Regions from separate parts of the Streptomyces sp. SAS_272 genome, predicted to be linked through region 1. Evidence: predicted binding sites of a transcription regulator. Region 1 holds the regulator's gene; the other holds the start of a gene.
What was found. Region 1 encodes HrcA, which represses chaperone genes, less so after heat shock. Its sites were predicted from a motif close to TTNGCACTCNGNNNNNCNGAGTGCNAA; they were not measured.
Positions count from the first base shown of each region.

Region 1 (10,523 bases):
CCCGAGGACGCCGTGCACGGGATGCCGCAGCCACAGCACGCCGTCCTTCGCCGCGGCCAGCCCGGAGTAGCGGCCGGCCTCGACCGGGAAGGGCACTATCCGGTCGGCGAGGCCCTCGAGGTCGATACGGGTGGCGGGGGTGCCCTCGCTGTCGGGCGTCTCCTCCTTGTCGGGAGCCTCGAACGGCTTGCCGTGCCGCTGCGGGCCGAAGGGCGAGGGGGTGGTCGCCGCGAGCGTGATGAGGTGCGGGCGGGCGCCGGCCACGAAGGAGAGGTCGAAGACGTGCTCGTCGTAGACCGGGTCGAAGGCGCGTGTGGAGAGGAACGCGAGGTGCTTGCCGTCCAGGGTGAAGGCCGGCGCGTAGTCGCGGAAGCGCAGCGGGGTCGCCTCGGTGACCGACAGGTCGGTGACGTTGGCGAGCTTGAGCTGGCTGAGCGGCCGCGGCCCTGGGTGCGACCAGGCGAGCCAGGCCGAGTCCGGTGAGAAGACCAGGTCGGACACCTCGCCGTCGGGGCTGCTGTCGACCTCGCGGACCTCTCCGGTCTCCCGCTCGACGAGCAGCAGCCGTCCGTCGTGCGCGGCGACCGCGGCCCGGCTGCCGTCGGGCGCCATGGCGAGCTCGAGGACCCGGCCGAGCCGTCCGGCGGCGAGCCGGCGCGGGGTGGCGCCGGAGGCCGCGCCGGTCGCCGGGGCGAACTCCAGCGCGTCCTCCCCCTCGGCGTCGGTCACCCACACCGCCCACTCCTCCCCCTCCGTGCGGAAGGTGCGCGGCAGCCGGGCCCGCACGCCGGGTTCGGCGGCGAGCACCCGGGCGGGCCCCGACCGGTGGGTGACCCAGTGGACGGCGCCACGCACCTCGACGGCGCTGCCGCGCGCGGTGTGGTCGGGCGCGGCCCCGCCCAACCACCGGGAGGCGGCGACCGGGTAGGGGCGGCGGTCGGTGCGCTGGCCGCCGAGCCGGACGTCGAGGCGGCGCGGTTCGGCCCCGTCGAGGTCGTCGAGCAGCCACAGCTCACCTGCGGACATGTACACGATCCGGGTGCCGTCGCCGGCGGCCTGGCGTGCGTAGAAGCCTTCCCCGCTCTCGGCTTCGCCCGAGCGGGAGGCGCCCCCGTGCGGCGTGTGCCGGCGCAGGTCGGAGCCGTCGGCGAGGGAGGAGTACAGCGCACCCGTGCCCTCGTGGTCGGAGAGGAACGCGATACGGTCCCCGGCCCACACCGGGCACTCGATGTTGCCGTCCAGCTCCTCGTGCAGTCGGACGAAGTCCCCGTCGCCCTCCCGGTCGATCCACAGCTTGCCCGCGGTGCCGCCCCGGTAGCGCTTCCAGTGGGCGGCCTCGCGGCCCATCGACGCGGACAGCAGCACGGTGTGCGGGCCGTGGGCGACCGTGCCGACCGGCCCGTACGGCAGGGTCGCCGCCGGTCCGCCGTCCACCGGGACGGCGCGGGCCCAGCTGCGCCGCAGGGTCGCCTGGTCGTAGGTGCTGACGGCGAGGACCCGGCCGTCCGGGGTCCAGCCGCGCACCCGGGTCTGCGCGTTGCCCCAGTACGTCAGCCGGGTCGAGGGCCCGCCGTCGACGGGGGCGATGTGCACCTCGGGCGCGCCGTCACGGGTGGACGTCCAGGCGACGGTGGCGCCGTCGGGCGAGATGCGCGGCGAGGAGACCGGCGTGTTGTCGGAGCTGACCCGCCAGGCGCGGCCGCCGTCGAGGGGCGCGAGCCACACGTCGTCCTCGGCGACGAAGGCCGCCAATTCGCCGTGCAGGTGCGGGAATCTGAGATACGCGGCAGGCGTCGCGGACTGGGTCACCGGATCACTGTATGCATCGCCGGGCCCGCTGGTCAGGGGTTTCGGTCACTTCCCCGCGCCGCCCGCGCCGACGGTCTGGGTGACGGTGACCGTCACGGTGACGGTCGGCCGGGCGCCGGGCGCGGCGGAACCGGACGGCTTGACCGGCGACGGCGTCGCGGACTTGCAGTCGCCGAGCCCGCTCACCCGGAACAGCTGCTTCCGGCCGACGACCGCGGTGAGGTCCCCCCGCACACAGGCCCCGTCGACCGCCCGCGCGACCCGGCCCTCGACCGTGATGTCGCGTCCGTCGGAGGTCTTGCCCCGGCAGTCGACGGCGGCGACGGCGGCCGCCTTCTTCTCGTCCTTGTACTGAGCCGTGCACGTCAGCCAGCGCACGTCCACGTGCCGTCGCTGGATCTCGGCCGTCGCCGCCTCGTCGGTGGTGTGCGCCACGGACATGGTGCTCAACCCGCCCGGCTCGCACGCCACGACGCCGACCGCCGCGAACACGACCGCCACCGCCGGAAGCAGCCGATCACGCCTCGATGCCCCCATGAAGGGCAGCGTGCCACTCGGGGCGGCCCTGCGGTAGCCCGTATGCGGTCACGTTCCGCGCGGACGATGAGCCGGACGGGCGGGGGCTGTTCACCGCCGTCGCGCTCAGCCGCGCAGCAGCAGCCATTCCTGAAGCTCCACCAGGTTCCCCTCCGGGTCCTTGAGGTGGGCGACGCGCATACGGTCGGTCATCGGAGCGGGGCCGTGGATCAGGGCGGCGCCACGGGCGGTGACGCCCGCGCAGTAGGAGTCCAGGTCGTCGACGCGCAGCACCACGAGGGAACGGTGCCCGTTCGCCGCGTCGCCCAGCTCGCCGAGCACCTCCGCCATCATCGCGCGGTCCTGGATCGCGATGCCCGCCGACCCGGTGGCGGGGCTGAACTTCTCGTACGGCCCCTGCTCCGCGCCCGACTGCGGCTTCAGCCCGAGGACGTCGGCGTAGAAGCGGTAGCAGAGGGCGAAGTCCCTGACCAGCAGCCTGACTTGGACGAGTTCCACGTTGACCTCCGAAGGGCGGGCGGGCGGACGGGCAAGGCCTGGCCGCCGTACGAGCGGACAGACGGGCGGGCGGTCAGGACCAGCGGCCGGTGCGGCCCAGGACGAGGGCCGCGGCCGCCGTGCCGGCGGTCGAGGTGCGCAGCACGCTCCGGCCGAGCCGGTACGCCTTCGCGCCCGCCTCCTCGAAGAGGGCCAACTCCTCGGGCGACACGCCCCCTTCGGGGCCCACCACGAGCACGATCTCGCCCTCGGCGGGGAGTTCGGCGGCGGCCAGCGGCTCGCTGCCGTAGTCGCGGTCCTCGTGCAGGACGGCGGCGAAGTCGGCCCGGGCGAGCAGCGCGGCCACCTGGCGGGCGGTCGACGCCTCCGCGACCTCGGGGAAGCGGACCCGGCGGGACTGCTTGCCGGCCTCGCGGGCGGTGGCCCGCCACTTGGCGAGCGCCTTCGCTCCGCGCTCGCCCCTCCACTGGGTGATGCAGCGCGCGGCCGCCCACGGCACGATCTTGTCGACGCCGGTCTCGGTCATCGTCTCGACGGCCAGCTCGCCCCGGTCGCCCTTGGGCAGGGCCTGCACGACGGTGATCCGCGGCGTCTCGACGGGCTCCTCGACCGTCTCGCCCAGCCGCACGACCAGCCGGTCCTTGCCCTCGGCGGCGACGACCTCGGCCTCCGCCCAGCGTCCGGCGCCGTCGGTGAGGACGATGTCCTCGCCGGCCCGCAGGCGCTTCACCGAGACGGCGTGCCGGCCTTCGGGTCCGTCCAGCACGAACTCGGTCCGACCGTGCGGGATTTCGTCGACGACGAAGACGGGAGCGGTCATCGGGCGCCGCCCTCGTCGGCCGCGAAGCCCTGCGACAACGCTGTCCGCGCCGCGGCGAGTTCGGTCACCAGCACCTCCACCAGTCGTCCGGCGGGCAGTTCGCGGGCCATCCGGTGGCCCTGCCCCGCCCACAGCGCCATCCCCTGGGCGTCCCCCGCCTTGGCCGCCGCCTTGCGCAGCGGCACGGTGAGGTGGTGCACCTCCGGGTAGGCGGCGGGCGCGTACGGGCCGTGCTCGCGCAGAAAGCGGTTGACCAGGCCGCGGGCCGGGCGGCCGGAGAAGGCGCGGGTCAGCTCGGTGCGCACGAACAGGGGGTTGGTCAGCGCCTGCTTGTGCACGGCGTGCGCGCCGGACTCGGGTGTGGCGAGGAACGCGGTGCCCAGCTGTGCCGCGCTCGCGCCGGCCGCGAGGACCGCGGCGATCTGGCTGCCGCGCATGATGCCGCCGGCGGCGACGACCGGCAGGCTCACGGACTCCCGGACCTGGGCGACCAGGGAGAGCAGGCCGATGCCGCAGCCGTCGTTCTCGGGGTTGTCCCGGTGGCTGCCCTGGTGTCCGCCGGCCTCCACGCCCTGCACGACGACCGCGTCCGCGCCGGCCCGCTCCACCGCGAGGGCCTCCTCGACGGTGGTCGCCGTGACCAGCGTGAACGTTCCCGCGCGGCGCAGCGACTCCAGCGCCTCGCCGCTCGGGACGCCGAAGTGGAAGGACACCGCCGGCACCGGGTTGTCCAGCAGAACCGCCAGCTTGGCGTCGTACCCGTCGTCGCGGCCGCTGTCCGGGTCACCGAGCTCGGTGTCGTACCAGACGGCCTCACCGGCGAGCTGGTGGGCGTAGACGTCAACGGCGCCGGCAGCGGGGAGCGCGGCCTGGGCCGCTCCGGTGGAGCCGGTGCTCGCGCCGGGGTACTCGGGCTGCGGCATGAAGAGGTTGACGCCGAAGGGGCGGCTGGTGAGGCTCCGCAGCTGCTTGATGTCCTGGTACATGCCGTCGGCGGTCTTGTACCCGGCTGCCAGGAATCCGAGTCCGCCCGCCTCGGACACGGCGGCCACGAGCTGCGGGACGGAGACACCGCCCGCCATGGGGGCCTGCACGATCGGGTGAGGGAGGAGACCGGTCAGCGCGGAGGACATGGCGGCATGTTGTCACGTCCTCAGGACAAGTCCGAATCGGCCCTTCCCCTCGGCACGTGCCGGGAGATTCAGTCGTCGGCGCGCACCCCCGGCCCGTCCGGGAGGAGGGGAAAGGCACGGCGGGCGGAAGAGACTGCCGCCCGCCGCACCTCCACCGTCACCGTCCGTTGAACGCGTCCTTGAGCCGGGAGAACAGTCCCTGCTGTCCGGGCTGGAACTGCCCCGTGGGCCGCTCCTCGCCCCGCAGCTTCGCCAGCTCCCGCAGCAGCCGCTCCTGCTCGGGATCGAGCTTCGTCGGGGTCTGCACCTCGACGTGCACGATGAGGTCGCCGCGCCCGCCGCCGCGCAGATGCGTGACGCCCCGGCTGTGCAGCGGGATCGACTGGCCGGACTGGGTGCCGGGCCGGATGTCGACCTCCTCCAGGCCGTCCAGCGTCTCCAGGGGCACCTTGGTGCCGAGGGACGCCGCCGTCATCGGCAGGGTCACCGTGCAGTGCAGGTCGTCGCCGCGCCGCTGGAACTGCGCGTGCGGCAGCTCGTGGATCTCCACGTACAGGTCGCCGGCGGGGCCGCCGCCGGGGCCGACCTCCCCCTCGCCCGCGAGCTGGATCCGGGTGCCGTTGTCGACGCCGGCCGGGATCTTCACCGTCAGGGTGCGGCGCGAGCGCACACGCCCGTCGCCCGCGCACTCGGGACACGGGGTCGGCACGACGGTGCCGAAGCCCTGGCACTGCGGACACGGCCGCGACGTCATGACCTGGCCCAGGAACGACCGGGTCACCTGCGACACCTCGCCGCGGCCGCGGCACATGTCACACGTCTGAGCGCTGGTGCCGGGGGCCGCGCCCTCGCCGCTGCACGTCGTGCAGACGATCGCCGTGTCGACCTGGAGGTCCTTCGTGGTGCCGAAGGCCGCCTCCTCGAGGTCGATCTCCAGCCGGATCATCGCGTCCTGGCCGCGCCGGGTGCGCGAGCGGGGCCCACGCTGCGACGCCGTGCCGAAGAACGCGTCCATGATGTCGGAGAAGTTGCCGAAGCCCCCCGCCCCGAAGCCGCCGGCGCCACCGCCGCCCGCCTGGGACAGCGGGTCGCCGCCGAGGTCGTAGACCTGCTTCTTCTGCGGGTCCGACAGCACCTCGTAGGCGGCGTTGATCTCCTTGAACCGCTCCTGGGTCTTCGGATCCGGGTTGACGTCCGGGTGCAGCTCGCGCGCGAGCCTCCGGAAGGCCTTCTTGATCTCTTCCTGCGACGCGTCGCGGCGCACGCCGAGGACGGCGTAGTAGTCCGTGGCCACTTACGACTCCGCCAGGATCTGTCCGACGTACCGTGCCACCGCTCGTACCGCTCCCATCGTTCCCGGGTAATCCATGCGGGTCGGTCCGACCACGCCGAGTTTGGCGACTGCCTCGCCGCCCGAACCGTAGCCGACCGACACCACGGAAGTGGAGTTGAGTCCCTCGTAGGCGTTCTCGTGACCGATGCGTACGGTCATGCCCGAATCCCCCGCCTCGCCAAGGAGTTTGAGGAGCACGACCTGCTCCTCGAGGGCCTCCAGGACGGGCCGGATGGTGAGGGGAAAGTCATGTCCGAAGCGGGTGAGATTGGCGGTTCCGCCGATCATCAGCCGCTCCTCGTTCTCTTCGACGAGCGTCTCCAGCAACGTGGAGAGCACCGTCGTCACCGTGCCGCGGTCCTCCGCCTCGAAGGCGTCCGGCAGGTCCTCCACCAGCCGAGGCACGTCGCTGAAGCGGCGGCCCGCCACCCGGCTGTTCAGCCGCGCGCGCAGATCCGCCAGCGAGGACTCCCCGAAGGGCGCCGGGCAGTCCACCAGCCGCTGCTCGACCCGCCCGGTGTCCGTGATCAGCACCAGCATCAGGCGTGCCGGCGCGAGGGAGAGGAGCTCCACGTGCCGCACGGTCGAGCGGGTCAGGGACGGGTACTGCACGACGGCGACCTGCCGGGTGAGCTGCGCGAGCAGCCGTACCGTCCGCGCCACGACGTCGTCGAGGTCGACCGCGCCGTCCAGGAAGTTCTGGATGGCGCGCCGCTCGGGGCCGGTCATCGGCTTGACGCCGGCCAGCTTGTCGACGAAGAGCCGGTAGCCCTTGTCCGTGGGGATCCGCCCGGCGCTGGTGTGCGGCTGGGCGATGTACCCCTCGTCCTCCAGGGCGGCCATGTCGTTGCGGACCGTCGCCGGGGAGACGCCGAGGTTGTGCCGCTCGGTGAGCGCCTTGGACCCCACCGGCTCCTCGGTGCCGACGTAGTCCTGGACGATGGCGCGCAGCACCTGGAGCCTGCGTTCACTCAGCATCGCGCGCACACCTCCAGAATGTCGTCCCCCAGTCCCCTGGGCCCTCGCCTTTGGCACTCTTCACATTCGAGTGCCAGCGTTCCCCGGCCAGTGTACGGCTGTGGGGTACACCCGGGGCAAGGTCGGCCCCGGCACGGATGCCGTGCAGCTAGCGTCGCGGCATGACGATGACTTGGGAAGAGCTGGGATGGGAGCGGGTCGCGGCCGGGGTGGGCCGGTGCCGGCTGCCGGGCTGGGACTGCACGGTGGGGCTGGTCGTCGGGGCGGGCACGGCGCTGGTGATCGACGCCGGATCGACGCTGGCGGAGGGCGCGCTGCTGCGGGCGCAGGCCGAGCGGCTCGCCGGCGGACGTGTGACCCATCTCGCGCTCACACACCCCCATTTCGACCATGTGCTGGGTGCGGCGGCGTTCGCCGGCGCGGAGGTGTTCGGGGCGGTGGGCATCGACTCCGTGCCGGCCGACGAGCTGCGGGAGGACGCGGTGCGGCAGGGCGTGGACGAGGCCGCGGCGACCGAGGCCGCGGACACGCTCGTACGGCCCCGCCATTTCGTCTCCGGGGAGTGGACGCTCGACCTGGGCGCCGGCCGGCAGGTCCTGCTGGCGAACGTGGGCCCCGCCCACTCCGCCCATGATCTGGTGGTCCTCGTCCCGGGTGCGGCGGCCGGCGAGCCCGAGACGGTCTTCTGCGGCGACCTGGTCGAGGAGTCCGGCGATCCGCAGGCCGGCCCGGACGCGGTGCCGTCGCGCTGGCCCGCCGCCCTGGACCGGCTCCTCGACCTCGGCGGCGAGGACGCGCGGTACGTGCCCGGTCACGGGGCCGTGGTGGACGCGGCGTTCGTACGGGCACAGCGGGACGCGCTGGCGGCACGATTCGGCGTGTCGCCGTAATCCCGCCCCGGGGATTCTCCTATCGTCATCCGAATGCGCCAGTACTCCGCCGACCTGACCCCTCCCTGGAAGAAGCCGGCGCCGGTTCCCGAGGTCGCGGCGGAGCCCGGCCTGGTGGTGGAGGAGCCCGGCACCGGTTTCTGCGGCGCGGTGATCCGCTGCGAGGCGGGCACGGTGACCCTGGAGGACCGCTTCGGCAAGCACCGGGTGTTCCCGCTCGAGCCGCGCGGCTTCCTGCTGGAGGGCAGGGTGGTGACCCTGGTGAGGCCCGCCGCGGGGCCCTCCCGTCCCGCCCGCACCGCCTCGGGTTCGGTCGCCGTCCCCGGCGCCCGCGCGCGTGTCGCGCGGGCCGGCCGTATCTACGTCGAGGGCCGGCACGACGCCGAGCTGGTCGAGAAGGTGTGGGGCGACGATCTGCGCGTCGAGGGCGTGGTCGTGGAGTACCTGGAAGGGGTGGACGACCTGCCCTCGATCGTGGCCGAGTTCGGCCCCGGACCGGACGCCCGGCTCGGCGTCCTGGTGGACCACCTGGTGCCGGGGACGAAGGAGTGGCGCATCGCGCAGGCGGTGACCAGCGAGCACGCGCTGGTCGTCGGCCACCCGTACATCGACATCTGGGAGGCCGTGAAACCGGCGTCCCTGGGGATCGCCGGGTGGCCGCGCGTCCCGCACGGCCAGGACTGGAAGACGGGAGTGTGCCGGGCGCTGGGCTGGCCGTCGGAGAACACCGGGGCGGTGTGGCAGGCGATCCTGAAGCGGGTCGGCTCCTACAAGGACCTGGAGCCGGAGCTGCTGGGCCGCGTCGAGGAACTGATCGACTTCGTCACCGACGGCGGCGCCTGACGTCCGTCCGCACGCCCGGGCCACGGCCCGCTTCCGTCACGGACGGCGGTGCCTGACGTCCGCCCGCACATCCCGGCCACAGCCCGCTTCCGTCACGGACGGCGGGGCCTGACGTCCGCCCGCACACCCCGGCCACGGCCCGCCTCGCGCACCGGTTCGCTCCCCGGGGGATCAGTCCACCAGATCCCGTACCACCGCGTCGGCCAGCAGCCGGCCGCGCAACGTGAGCACCGCGCGTCCCTCGTCGTACGGTCCGCCCTCCAGCAGCCCCTCCCCCAGCGCCCGGCGGGACGCCGAGAGCCCCGCGGGCCGGAGCAGGTCGAGCGGCGCCCCCTCGCGCAGCCGCAGCTCCAGCAGGATCCGCTCCACCCTGCGGTCCTCGTCGGACAGCAGCTCCCGGCCCGCGCCCGGGGAGCGGCCCGCCGCCAGCGCCGCCGCGTACGCCCCCGGATGCTTGACGTTCCACCAGCGCACCCCGCCGACGTGCGAGTGTGCGCCCGGCCCGGCGCCCCACCAGTCGGCGCCGCGCCAGTACAGCTCATTGTGGAGGCAGCGGGCCGCCCGCGAGGTGGCCCAGTTGGAGACCTCGTACCAGTCGTAGCCCGCCGCCGACATCACCTCGTCCGCGATCAGATAGCGGTCGGCGTGCACGTCGTCGTCGGTCATCGGGACCTCGCCGCGGCGGATCCGGCGGGCCAGTTGCGTGCCCTCCTCGACGATCAGGGCGTACGCGCTGACGTGGTCGGGTCCGGCGCCCAGGGCCGCCTCCAGCGAGGCCCGCCAGTCGTCGTCCGACTCGCCGGGGGTGCCGTAGATCAGGTCCAGGTTGACGTGGTCGAAGCCCGCCGCCCGCGCCTCCGCCACACACCGCTCGGGCCGGCCGGGGGTGTGCGTGCGGTCGAGGACCTTCAGCACGTGCTGCCGCGCGCTCTGCATGCCGAACGAGACCCGGTTGAAGCCGCCCTCGCGCAGGGCCGTCAGATACGCGGGGTCGACGGACTCCGGGTTGGCCTCCGTCGTCACCTCGGCGTCCGCCGCGAGGCCGAACTCGTCGCGGACCGCGCCCAGCATCCGTACCAGGTCGGACGCGGCCAGCAGGGTCGGCGTGCCGCCGCCGACGAAGACCGTGCGGACCTCGCGCGGATCGTCGCCGAGGACCTTGCGGGCCAGCCGGATCTCGTCGATCACGGTGTCCGCGTAGTTGTCGCGCGAGGCGAGGACCCCGCCGGTGCCGCGCAGCTCCGTCGCGGTGTAGGTGTTGAAGTCGCAGTACCCGCAGCGGGTCGCGCAGTACGGAACGTGCAGATAGAACCCGAGAGGGCGGTCGGCGGCGCCGGCGAGTGCGGACGCCGGGAGCGCGCCGTCGCCGGGAACCGGCTCACCGTCGGGGAGTGCGGAAGGCATACGGCCCATTGTCCCGCACGCCCGTGGCAGCCCTCGTCGGCTCGTGTGTCCTCGTCAGGGCAGCCCCTCGACGGAGCCGCCCTCGACGGAGCGGCCTTCGTCTGTGCCGCCCTCGTCGGCGCCGGTCCTCGTCGGCGCGGGGCCCGGACTGTGACCGTGCCGCCTTCAGGCCAGCAGCTCCGCGCCCAGCGGACGTCCCGGGCCGGCGCCCGGCAGGACGTACGCCACCGCCGAGCCCCGCGCCTGGATGAACGCGGTCAGGTCGTCCTGTGCGGCCA
Region 1 is NZ_JBMNDR010000001.1:886-11,408, reverse strand. It holds gene ACN6LD_RS00055 (S41 family peptidase) at 1-1,809, opposite strand, end outside; gene ACN6LD_RS00050 (hypothetical protein) at 1,855-2,346, opposite strand; gene ACN6LD_RS00045 (VOC family protein) at 2,452-2,844, opposite strand; gene ACN6LD_RS00040 (16S rRNA (uracil(1498)-N(3))-methyltransferase) at 2,918-3,664, opposite strand; gene ACN6LD_RS00035 (nitronate monooxygenase) at 3,661-4,797, opposite strand; gene dnaJ (molecular chaperone DnaJ) at 4,955-6,091, opposite strand; gene hrcA (heat-inducible transcriptional repressor HrcA) at 6,092-7,108, opposite strand; gene ACN6LD_RS00020 (MBL fold metallo-hydrolase) at 7,270-7,998, shown strand; gene ACN6LD_RS00015 (DUF3097 domain-containing protein) at 8,032-8,841, shown strand; gene hemW (radical SAM family heme chaperone HemW) at 9,013-10,245, opposite strand; partial or broken gene ACN6LD_RS00005 (Dyp-type peroxidase) at 10,411-10,523, opposite strand, start outside.

Region 2 (10,523 bases), on a different contig from region 1:
AACGACGAGCAGGTCGTCGACGCGATCAAGCTGCTGGCGCGCACCGAGGGCATCTTCGCGGAGACCGCCGGCGGCGTGACCGTGGGCGTGACGAAGAAGTTGATCGAGAGCGGTCTGCTGGACCCGACGAAGACCACCGTCGTCCTGAACACCGGCGACGGCCTGAAGACCCTGGACGCGGTGGCCGGCACCGGACTCACCGCGACCATCCGCCCGAACCTGGACTCTTTCCGAGAGGCTGGCCTCGCATCATGAGCGTCACTGTTCGCATCCCGACCATCCTGCGCACCTACACCGGCGGCCGGGCCGAGGTCTCGGCCGAGGGCGCGACCCTCGGCGAGGTCATCTCCGACCTGGAGAAGAACCACACCGGCATCGCCGCGCGCGTCCTGGACGACCAGGGCAAGCTGCGCCGGTTCGTCAACGTGTACGTGAACGACGACGACGTCCGCTTCGAGCAGGGTCTCGAGACGGCGACTCCGGCCGGCGCCGGCATCTCGATCATTCCGGCCGTCGCAGGTGGCTGACCGTCGGTCAGTACCCGCCGGTAGTAACCGTCGGTAACAGCGATTACCGAGAGTTCATCGAATTGCCCTCTCCGCGATAGAAGCGGAGGGGGCAATTCAGAGTGGTTGAGCGCGGTACAGTTGGGGAACCCGGTCCTGATCACCGGTTCCGGAGCCTTTTATTTCCGCCCGCGCCCGACAAGAAGCAGCCAAAGTACGCGCTGCTTTCGTGGCTTTTGTGGCTTTTGCAGGGCCCGACTTGCCCTGAATTCTGGCGAATTTGCGCCACATTCCGGATCTCGCACGTCCAGAATTCTCGTCCGAGTGACCTGTTGCAGACGGCAGTTGGGCAGATACATTCAGCCGCGGTCGACGCGTTCCGGCGCACGCCCCCAACCAACTGGGGGGTGAGGTCTGACCCGGATCCACGAAGTGTGGATCTGTGCAAGGGCCAGTAATAGGGGAGTTAGGCATGGCTCAGGGCACCGTCAAGTGGTTCAACGCGGAGAAGGGGTACGGCTTCATCGCGGTCGACGGTGGTGCGGATGTATTCGTCCACTACAGCGCGATTCAGATGGACGGCTACCGCACCCTGGAAGAGGGTCAGCGGGTCGATTTCGAGATCTCGCAGGGCCAGAAAGGGCCGCAGGCGGACATGGTCCGTCTTGCGACCGGCTGAAGCACGCGCCGACTGACAGCGTCGTTCTTCTGTTTCATCTTCGAAGGGCTCGCGCCTCCCGGGGTGCGAGCCCTTCGGCATGCCCGGAAGCGGGAGCGAGTCCAGGGGCGGGCCTCCTCGACCCCTCGGCCGGCCGCAGACGGCGGGCCCGGACGCCCCCTGTTCACCTGCGGATCCTCCCGAGGCGCTTGCACTCGGCATGGGCGAGTGCTAATCATTGGCGTTAGCACTCTGAAGGTGAGAGTGACAACGAAGGACCGGGTCGGTGAGGCCCGCAGGCCAGGTGGGGCAAGGAACCACACGGCCGGCGAGCCGTCCGTCGCGGGCGCGGGCGCGGTCCGAAGGAATCACCCCCAGTCCTGGAGGGACCACTTCACATGGCCAAGATCATCGCGTTCGACGAGGAGGCGCGGCGCGGCCTCGAGCGCGGCATGAACCAGCTCGCGGACGCCGTCAAGGTGACGCTCGGCCCCAAGGGCCGCAACGTCGTCCTCGAGAAGAAGTGGGGCGCCCCCACGATCACCAACGATGGTGTCTCCATCGCCAAGGAGATCGAGCTCGAGGACCCGTACGAGAAGATCGGCGCCGAGCTGGTCAAGGAAGTCGCGAAGAAGACGGACGACGTCGCCGGTGACGGCACGACCACCGCGACCGTCCTCGCCCAGGCCCTCGTCAAGGAAGGCCTGCGCAACGTAGCCGCCGGCGCCAACCCGATGGCTCTCAAGCGTGGCATCGAGAAGGCCGTCGAGGCCGTCTCCGGCGCCCTGCTCGAGCAGGCGAAGGATGTCGAGACCAAGGAGCAGATCGCCTCCACGGCCTCCATCTCCGCCGCCGACACCCAGATCGGCGAGCTCATCGCCGAGGCGATGGACAAGGTCGGCAAGGAAGGCGTCATCACGGTCGAGGAGTCGCAGACCTTCGGTCTGGAGCTCGAGCTCACCGAGGGCATGCGCTTCGACAAGGGCTACATCTCGGCGTACTTCGCCACCGACATGGAGCGTATGGAGGCCGTCCTCGACGACCCGTACATCCTGATCGCGAACTCCAAGATCGCCAACGTCAAGGACCTGCTCCCGCTCCTCGAGAAGGTCATGCAGGGCGGCAAGCCGCTGCTGATCATCGCCGAGGACGTCGAGGGCGAGGCCCTGTCGACCCTGGTCGTCAACAAGATCCGCGGCACCTTCAAGTCCGTCGCGGTCAAGGCCCCGGGCTTCGGCGACCGCCGCAAGGCGATGCTGAACGACATCGCCATCCTCACCGGTGGCGAGGTCATCTCCGAGGAGGTCGGTCTCAAGCTCGAGAACACGACCCTCGACCTGCTCGGCAAGGCCCGCAAGGTCGTCATCACCAAGGACGAGACGACCATCGTCGACGGTGCCGGCGACTCGGACCAGGTCGCGGGCCGGGTCAACCAGATCCGCGCCGAGATCGAGAACAGCGACTCGGACTACGACCGCGAGAAGCTGCAGGAGCGCCTGGCGAAGCTCGCCGGCGGTGTCGCGGTCATCAAGGCCGGCGCCGCCACCGAGGTGGAGCTCAAGGAGCGCAAGCACCGCATCGAGGACGCCGTCCGCAACGCGAAGGCCGCCGTCGAGGAGGGCATCGTCGCCGGTGGTGGCGTGGCGCTCATCCAGGCCTCCGCCGTCTTCGAGAAGCTGGAGCTCGAGGGTGACGAGGCGACCGGCGCCAACGCCGTGCGCATCGCGCTCGAGGCCCCGCTCAAGCAGATCGCCGTCAACGGTGGTCTCGAGGGCGGCGTCGTCGTGGAGAAGGTCCGCAACCTGCCCATCGGCCACGGTCTGAACGCCGCGACCGGTGAGTACGTCGACATGATCGCCGAGGGCATCATCGACCCGGCGAAGGTGACGCGCTCTGCTCTGCAGAACGCCGCCTCCATCGCCGCGCTGTTCCTCACCACCGAGGCCGTCATCGCCGACAAGCCGGAGAAGGCCGCCGCGCCCGCCGGCGGCGGCATGCCGGGCGGTGACATGGACTTCTGATCGACCTGACGGTTGATCGCCTGTCCTTCGACCGAGGGCGGCACTTCCCGGAAACGGGGGGCGCCGCCCTCGGGCGTTTCAGTCGGCGAACTGCTTGAGCTGCTCAGTGTCGAGGGTGATACCGACAGGAGCCGGAAGCGGCACGGTGGCACCCCAGGAGTAGGACACGGACTGCTGGTAGCGGCCGTCCTTGGGCTCGCTGAACACGACGACCGTGTTGTTGTCGCGGTCGACGAGGAGGTAGACGGGAATGGCCGCTCCGTCGTCGCCGACGGGCTTGTCGATACGGTCGCGCTGGTCGGTGTCGCGATCGTGGGAGGTGATCTCCACAGCCATCAGCGTGCCGTCCGGGGCGGACCACTCCCCGTCTTCGACGAAGTGGTTCACCGGCGCGAGGAAACCGTCCGTGCGGGCGCGACCCTTTCGGTATGTCTCGGCTTTGACGCCGCGCTCGGGTGCTAGGTCCAGATCGGGGCGTTGGTGCATGCACTGGCGCAGCAGCCACATGAAGATCGACGTGTGCCTGCCGTCCGGCATCGCCTTGACTACTACCTTTCCGTTCACATACTCGAGCCGCACGGTCTCAGGCGCGGACGCAGCAAGCTCCTCGAACTCCTCGACGTCGAGCGGCCCGTGGCGGATGCACAGCCTCCCGCCGAGAAACCCCAGCCGGTCACGAAGCTCCCTCGGAGCTCTCTCGACGAGTTCTTCGAAGTCCTCCACGGACATCTGAGGGCGTTCTTCGATGTCAGGGGTCATGGCGTCGCCTCCTTCCCTCCATCGTGCCCCGGGGTGGCGTCGTCGGACCGTAGGAGCCGTCATACGGGTGTCCTCTCCTGTCGTTTCAGGGACATGGCAGCCCGGATCTCCCCCGCGCGGGCGTGGATCGCGGGGGACGGCAGGAGTGCGGCGGGGCGTGTGGGGGTGTGCTCGCCTCGGCAGCCGCGGCACACGCCCCCTGGCAGGGCCTCCGGGTGTCCGGGGACCCCGCATTCCGCGCACTCCAGACGACGGCGGGGCGGGGGTGGGGCCGGTGGCGGCGGAGGCGGGATCTTGTCCGTCAGGCGGCGGTGGAGCAGGGCGGCGGGGCTGTGGACCGGGGTCGGCAGACCGGCTGTGAGTGCGGTGTGGAGCGTCTCCTCCGTGGCCCCGCGCGCGAACCACTCCTCCACCAGCGGGGCGAGTCGCGCGCAGTCGGCGGCGGAGAGGGACAGTGCGGGGGCCGTGCGGCCGAGGGCGGCCAGGAGGATGTGGGCGCGGGAGCGGGTGGGGCGGGTGCCTTCAGGGGCAGGCCCCGGGTCCGGGTCCGGGTCCGGTGGTTCTCCGGGGGCGTCACCCCGCGTGAACCTCGCCCACCAACCGTCGTTGCGTGCGGTACGGGTGAACCACGTTCGGGTGATCCAGCGGTACTCGCCGGAGGTCGATTCCACGCGTTCCCGGCCCCGCCTCAAGTGCCCCGCCTGCTGGATGCGGTTGAGGGCGGTCCGCAGGGCGCACTGGCCGTACGGCGTCGTCTTGGCCAGCGTCTTCACGGAGATGTCCGTGCCGTCGGGCAGCTGGTCGAGGTACGCGGCGATCGCCGCCTCACGGGGCGGGAGGTGTGTGAAGTCGTGACGGGTGCGGGCGAGTTGGTCCGGCGCGGTTCGTTTGCCGTAACCCGGATTGGCCATCGGGTGCGGGGATGCGTGCGCGGACTGGGGGTCAGTACTAAGCTTGGCTGCAGCCACGGATCGAGTCTCTTTCGATCTTGCAGGTCAGGCCCCCGCAGGTGTTGGTAGCACCTGGCGGGGGCTGTTTCGTTCTGCGCACGCTAGAGCGTGGTGACCTTCCGTGGCAAGTCGGTCGCTCCGCGTCAACTTGCCGGGTGGGAGGGTGGGTTGAGGCCCTCCACCCGTTCCTTGGAAAGAGGGCTCGGCGCTGGACGCTTGAGCCTCGGGGCGGTCGCGGCGGACGGCGGGTCAGCCTGCCTTGAGGTTCTCCACGAACGCGGACCACGCCTCGGCCCGGAACACGAGCCTCGGGCCGAGGGGGGCCTTGGAGTCCCGGACGGGGACGAGGGGGGAGCGACCGGCGGCGACTTCGAGGCAGTCGCCGTTGTCGGCACCGCTGTAGCTCGACTTGTACCAGGACTCACGGCTGTGTCGCGTCATGTGTCCAATCCTCTGCCACGGATCCCAGCAGGGCCAGGGAATCCTGTGGAGAGAGTGCGCTGGCCCTGATCAGGTCGAACGTCAGCTCATGGCGGGCGACAGTTGCCGGGTCGTCTATCAGGCGTCCCACGTCGATGCCTTCGACGTATGAGAGCGGAGGCGCGTCGGGGAAGTACATGAGCTTGATGCCGCTTACCTGAGATCCGATGGCGCCTGCACTGAACGGGAGCACCTGCATGATGATCCGCCGTCGCTGGGCGAGGGTCGCCACGTGTTGGAGGGCCTGTGCCATGACGGCCGTTCCACCGGCAGGGCGGCGCAGGGCGGCTTCGTCGAGGACCGCCCACAACAACGGGGTTGTTGGATCGTCGAGAAGGCGGGTCCGGGCCATTCGCATGGCTACCAGTTCGTCGATTCTCGCGTCTGGTTCTGTAGGCCAGTAGGCGCGGAACAGGGCCTCCGCGCAGCCAGGCGATTGCAACAGCCCGGGAAGCAGGGTGGGCGTGAACTGCCTGATCGACGAAGCGAGTTCCTCTGCTTCCACTGCCTGGGTGAAGTGGTGTGCGTACTTGGAGTTCGTGGAGGCCGTGCAGTTGCGCCGGAAGAAGCCGTTGGTGCCCAGGGTTTCGTCGATCTTGACGGCGTACTCCAGGAGCATCCGTCGCGTCCCCGCCTCCAGTTGCCCGATGAACGAGCCGCTGACGAACAGCAGCTCGCCCAGGTTCGCCTGACTCAGCCCCTTCTTCTCGCGGGCGTGCCGCAACTCCGCACCCAGTAGTGCTCGGGGGGACGATGACGGATCGAGGTCCTTCGGTCCTGGCATGGCGACTCCCTGTCACACAGGTGGGTTTGTTGGGACGCCGTATCTGGCCAGGTTAGAAGCCGGGCGGCCACGCTGTGTGGTGAACGGGAACACTCAGCGTGGAGGGATCGGCGCAATGGAGATGCCCAGAACATCGGCGGAGGATCGGCCCGCCCGGACGGTCCAGGAGGCCCTGGAGCAGTTGCGGAATGCCCTGCGCGAGGTGGGGATCATCCTGCCGTCGCTGCGGATCGACCCCGTCTCGGGCGCGCACGGCGACCCGTACGCCCTGGTGGATCTGGGCCGCTGCAACCTCGGCGTGGCCTCGCGACTGGCGGCGGCGCTGCGCGGGGCGGGGGGCGACGCGTGAGCGGGGCGTACGTCAGGGACGTCGGGAGCGGGCGGATCGGGGAGGCCATGGAGCGGCTGGCGGATCGGGTGGTGCTGCGGCCGGTGGGGGGCGGTCGGGAGTGGGACTGTGCGCCGGCGGACGTGGGGGAGGTGGCGCCTGCCGAGGTGTTGCGGGAGCGGGTGCGCAGGCTGAACAAAGACACCCGCTCCCGTGACGCGGCCGTCGGTCAGGAGGCGGTGTAGTGGGAGGCGATGGCGGGCTGGCCCGTGTAGTTGGGGCCGGCGGTCGGGTCGGCGCCCAGGTAGTGAAACGGGAGACGGACGGCCCGGGCGCCTCGGAGGGCGAGGAGGTGGCGGCGGGGGCTGTAGTCGTAGCCTGCCGCGCGCAGGGCCGAGACCACCGGTCTCGCGGCGGTCGAGCCGTCGGCATGGCGCACCGACTGCGGGTCGAAGTGCGCGGCCAGCAGGCCGTCCTCGGTCAGCCAGGACGCGGCGCGGGCGAGCAGGCCGAGCTGGTCGCCGACGTAGTGCAGGCCGTGGACGCAGGTGATCAGGTCGTACGTCCGGGCCGGGGTCCAGGACGAGACGGAGGCGACCGTCTCCTCCAGGGCCGACGGGGCGGGCAGCGGGACGAGCGGGCCCACCAGGTCGACGGCGGTCAGGACCGCCCCGGCGGGCAGCGCGGAGGCGGCCTCGCGCAGGGCGCGGCCCTCGCCGCTGCACAGGTCCAGCCAGGAGGGTGCGGGGCGGTGCGCCAGGTGGGCCAGGAGGTCGATGCCCAGTTCACGGGCGTAGCTGTTGACGCCGGTGAGGCCGCGCTCGCGGTTCATGGTGCTGTTGGCGACCACGGAGGACCGTTCCAGCTCGGGGGAGGAGAGCAGGGAGGGGAGCGGCGGCGGCTTGGGCATGGCGTCATTCTCGCGGCCGGGACGGGCGGCAGCGAGGTGCCGCCCGGGGTGCGTGGCCGGGATCACAGGGGTTGTCTCCCGGGGCTCGGAATGGCGCGCGGGGCCGAAGGGTTTGAGTGGGAGAGACGCTCAATGCATGTGCACATACCCACCGGTCCATCGTCCCGAGGAGCCCCCCACGTGAGCATCACCCCGCCCGCCGCCACGCGCGCCGCCGAGATTCTCGCCCGCCCGGTGTCCATCAACGGACTCACCGTCCCGAACCGCATCGCCATGGCGCCCATGACGCGCATGTTCTCCCCGGACGGCGTCCCCGGCGAGGACGTCGTGTCGTACTACGGGCGCCGGGCCGCCGCCGGCGTCGGCCTCATCGTCACCGAGGGCACCTACGTGGGGCACGACTCCGCCGGGCAGAGCGACCGGGTGCCGCGCTTCCACGGCGAGGAGCAGCTCGCGGGCTGGGCGAAGGTCGCGGAGGCCGTGCACGCGGGCGGCGGGAAGATCGTGCCGCAGCTGTGGCACATCGGCATGGTGCGCAAGCAGGGTGAGCCGCCGTACGCGGACGCGCCCGCCGTCGGGCCTTCCGGCATCCGGCTGGACGGCACCGAGGGCGCCGGCAAGGCGATGACCCAGCGCGACCTGGACGACGTCATCGGCGCGTTCGCCGAGGCCGCGGCCGCCGCCGAGCGCATCGGGTTCGACGGCGTCGAGCTGCACGGCGCCCACGGCTACCTCCTCGACCAGTTCCTGTGGGCCGGCACCAACCGCCGGACCGACGCCTACGGCGGCGACCTGGTGGCCCGCACGAAGTTCGCCGCCGAGATCGTGGCCGCCGTCCGCGCGACCGTCTCCGCCGAGTTCCCGGTCGTCTTCCGCTACTCGCAGTGGAAGTCGGACGCCTACGACGCCCGTCTCGCCGAGACCCCCGAGGAGCTGGAGGCCCTCCTCGCCCCGCTCGCCGCCGCCGGCGTCGACGCCTTCCACGCCTCCACCCGCCGCTACTGGCTGCCGGAGTTCGACGGGTCCGACCTGAACCTCGCGGGCTGGACGAAGAAGCTCACCGGCAAGCCCGCCATCACGGTCGGCTCGGTCGGCCTCGACGGCGACTTCCTCCGGGGCTTCGCCGGCGAGGGCGCGCCGGTCAAGGGGATCGACGACCTCCTGGACCGTCTGGAGCGCGACGAGTTCGACATGGTGGCCGTCGGCCGTGCGCTGCTCCAGGACCCGGAGTGGGCGGCCAAGGTGCTCGGCGGCCGTCTCGACGAGCTGAAGCCCTACGACGCCGCCGCGCTGCGCACCCTGAGCTGAGCGTCGACCCGCCTGTGCCGCCCGCGAGACGGGGCGCTCAGAGGTTGCCGAGCGGCTCGATGTCGACCTTCACCGGGGTGCCCCAGATCCGCAGGACCTCGTAGTCGGTGAACTCGTGCACGAGCCGGTAGGCCATCGCGGGACGGGACCCGCGGCGCAGGGCGGCGATGTACAGCTCCGCCTCGCGCCGGTCCCGCCGCGGTGTTCCGCAGAGCTGCCACTCCTGGCCGTTCCACAGCTCCGCCAGCCAGCGCTGCTGGGGCTGCGGGCGGTCGGCGCGGGTGCCGTACCGCGAAGGGGCGGGAGCGGTGTGGGGCGCCTGCGGCGGCGGGCCGTTGAACTCGGCGCGCCGGGCCGCCCGGCGGCGCGTCTCGCACAGCAGGCACAGGTCGGCGGCCGCCTGGTCGACCGGGCCGTACGGGTGTTCGGCACAGCGGGTGGTCGGGACGGCGCCGACCACGCTGTCGTCCAGCAGCTCCAGCGCCCGCCGCAGATCGGCCTTGACCTCGTGCAACCGGGCGTCGGGGGTGTCGGCGGTGAGGGCGTCGCCGTGTTCGCCGAGCACACGGAGGGCACGGCCGAGCGCGGTGAGCTGGGCGTGGTTCATGGCCCCAAGGGTAGGGCTCGCGCCGGACGACGGCTCTCGCCGGCCGGCGTGCGCGGGAGCGGCCTCAGTGCGTGGGCGGGGTGCCCGTGGCGGTCGCGGTGCCCGTGGCGGTAGCGGTGGCCGGGTCGGGCGGGGTGAGGGGGCCGGGCTTGCCGGGGGGAGCGGTGTCGAGGGCGGTGGCCGTGGTCGTGGGGGACAGGGCCGCGGCTGCTGCTCGGACGCCGCCGAAGACGTAGGTGGCGGCGAAGCCGACCGCGTACCCGGTCAGCAGGCCGCCCGCGTAGACCGCCGCCGTGGCGCCCGGCCCCCGGTCGCCCGCCAGCAGCGGGAACAGGGCCCAGCCCGACGGGCCGATCGCCGTCGCCCCGACCCGGTCGCCGAGCGTCGCGAAGAACCCGATGAAGGCGCCGCCGGCCGCGCCTCCCGCGCAGGCGGTGAGGAAGGGGCGGCCCAGCGGCAGCGACACCCCGTAGATGAGGGGCTCGCCGACGCCCAGCAGTCCGGCCGGGAGCGCCGACCTGATCGTCGTCCGCAGCGCCGCGTGGTCGCGCAGCCGGACGTACACCGCCGCCGCCGCGCCGACCTGGCCCGCGCCCGCCATCGCCAGCACCGGCAACAGGACCGTGTACCCCTGCTGCTCGATGAGCGTGGTGTGGACGGGGATCAGGGCCTGGTGGAGGCCCAGCATCACCAGCGGCAGGAAGAGGCCGCCCAGCAGCAGACCGGCGAAGGCGCCCGCCGTCGTCAGCAGCCAGTTCGCCGCCGTGCCGACGGCCGCCGAGACCGCTCCCGCCGCGTACATCAGCCCGTACAGGGTGCCGAGACCGGCGACCAGGACCGTCAGGGCGGGGGTGAGGAGCACGTCCAGCGTCTCCGGGACCCGGCCGCGGCACTGCTTCTCCACGTACGTCGCCAGCAGCGCCGCCGCCAGCGCGCCGAGGACGCCGCCCTGGCCGGGAGCGAGCGTCACCCCGAACGCCGTCACCTTCGCGACCCCCGGATACACGACGACCGCCGCGACCGCGCCGCCCAGGACCGGTGTGCCGCCGAACTCCTTCGCCGTGTTGTGGCCGACGAACACGGCGATCAGTGCCATGAAGCCGGAGGCGACGGCGGTCAGCGCCGGCGTGAGCCCGGGCAGCAGGCCCGCGTTGAGGAGCAGGCCGTTGACGCCGGCCAGGACCCCGCAGCCGACGAGGGCCGGGACGAGGG
Region 2 is NZ_JBMNDR010000008.1:38,918-49,440, forward strand. It holds gene thrC (threonine synthase) at 1-255, shown strand, start outside; gene ACN6LD_RS08010 (MoaD/ThiS family protein) at 252-527, shown strand; gene ACN6LD_RS08015 (cold-shock protein) at 979-1,185, shown strand; gene groL (chaperonin GroEL) at 1,563-3,185, shown strand; gene ACN6LD_RS08025 (Uma2 family endonuclease) at 3,264-3,944, opposite strand; gene ACN6LD_RS08030 (hypothetical protein) at 4,004-4,855, opposite strand; gene ACN6LD_RS08035 (DUF397 domain-containing protein) at 5,144-5,335, opposite strand; gene ACN6LD_RS08040 (helix-turn-helix domain-containing protein) at 5,316-6,158, opposite strand; gene ACN6LD_RS08045 (hypothetical protein) at 6,274-6,507, shown strand; gene ACN6LD_RS08050 (hypothetical protein) at 6,504-6,731, shown strand; gene ACN6LD_RS08055 (class I SAM-dependent methyltransferase) at 6,716-7,396, opposite strand; gene ACN6LD_RS08060 (NADH:flavin oxidoreductase) at 7,577-8,704, shown strand; gene ACN6LD_RS08065 (hypothetical protein) at 8,742-9,311, opposite strand; gene ACN6LD_RS08070 (PTS transporter subunit EIIC) at 9,376-10,523, opposite strand, start outside.
Region 2: groL (chaperonin GroEL) is a predicted target of HrcA. The motif match lies at 1,373-1,399, and genes of this name have one in related genera.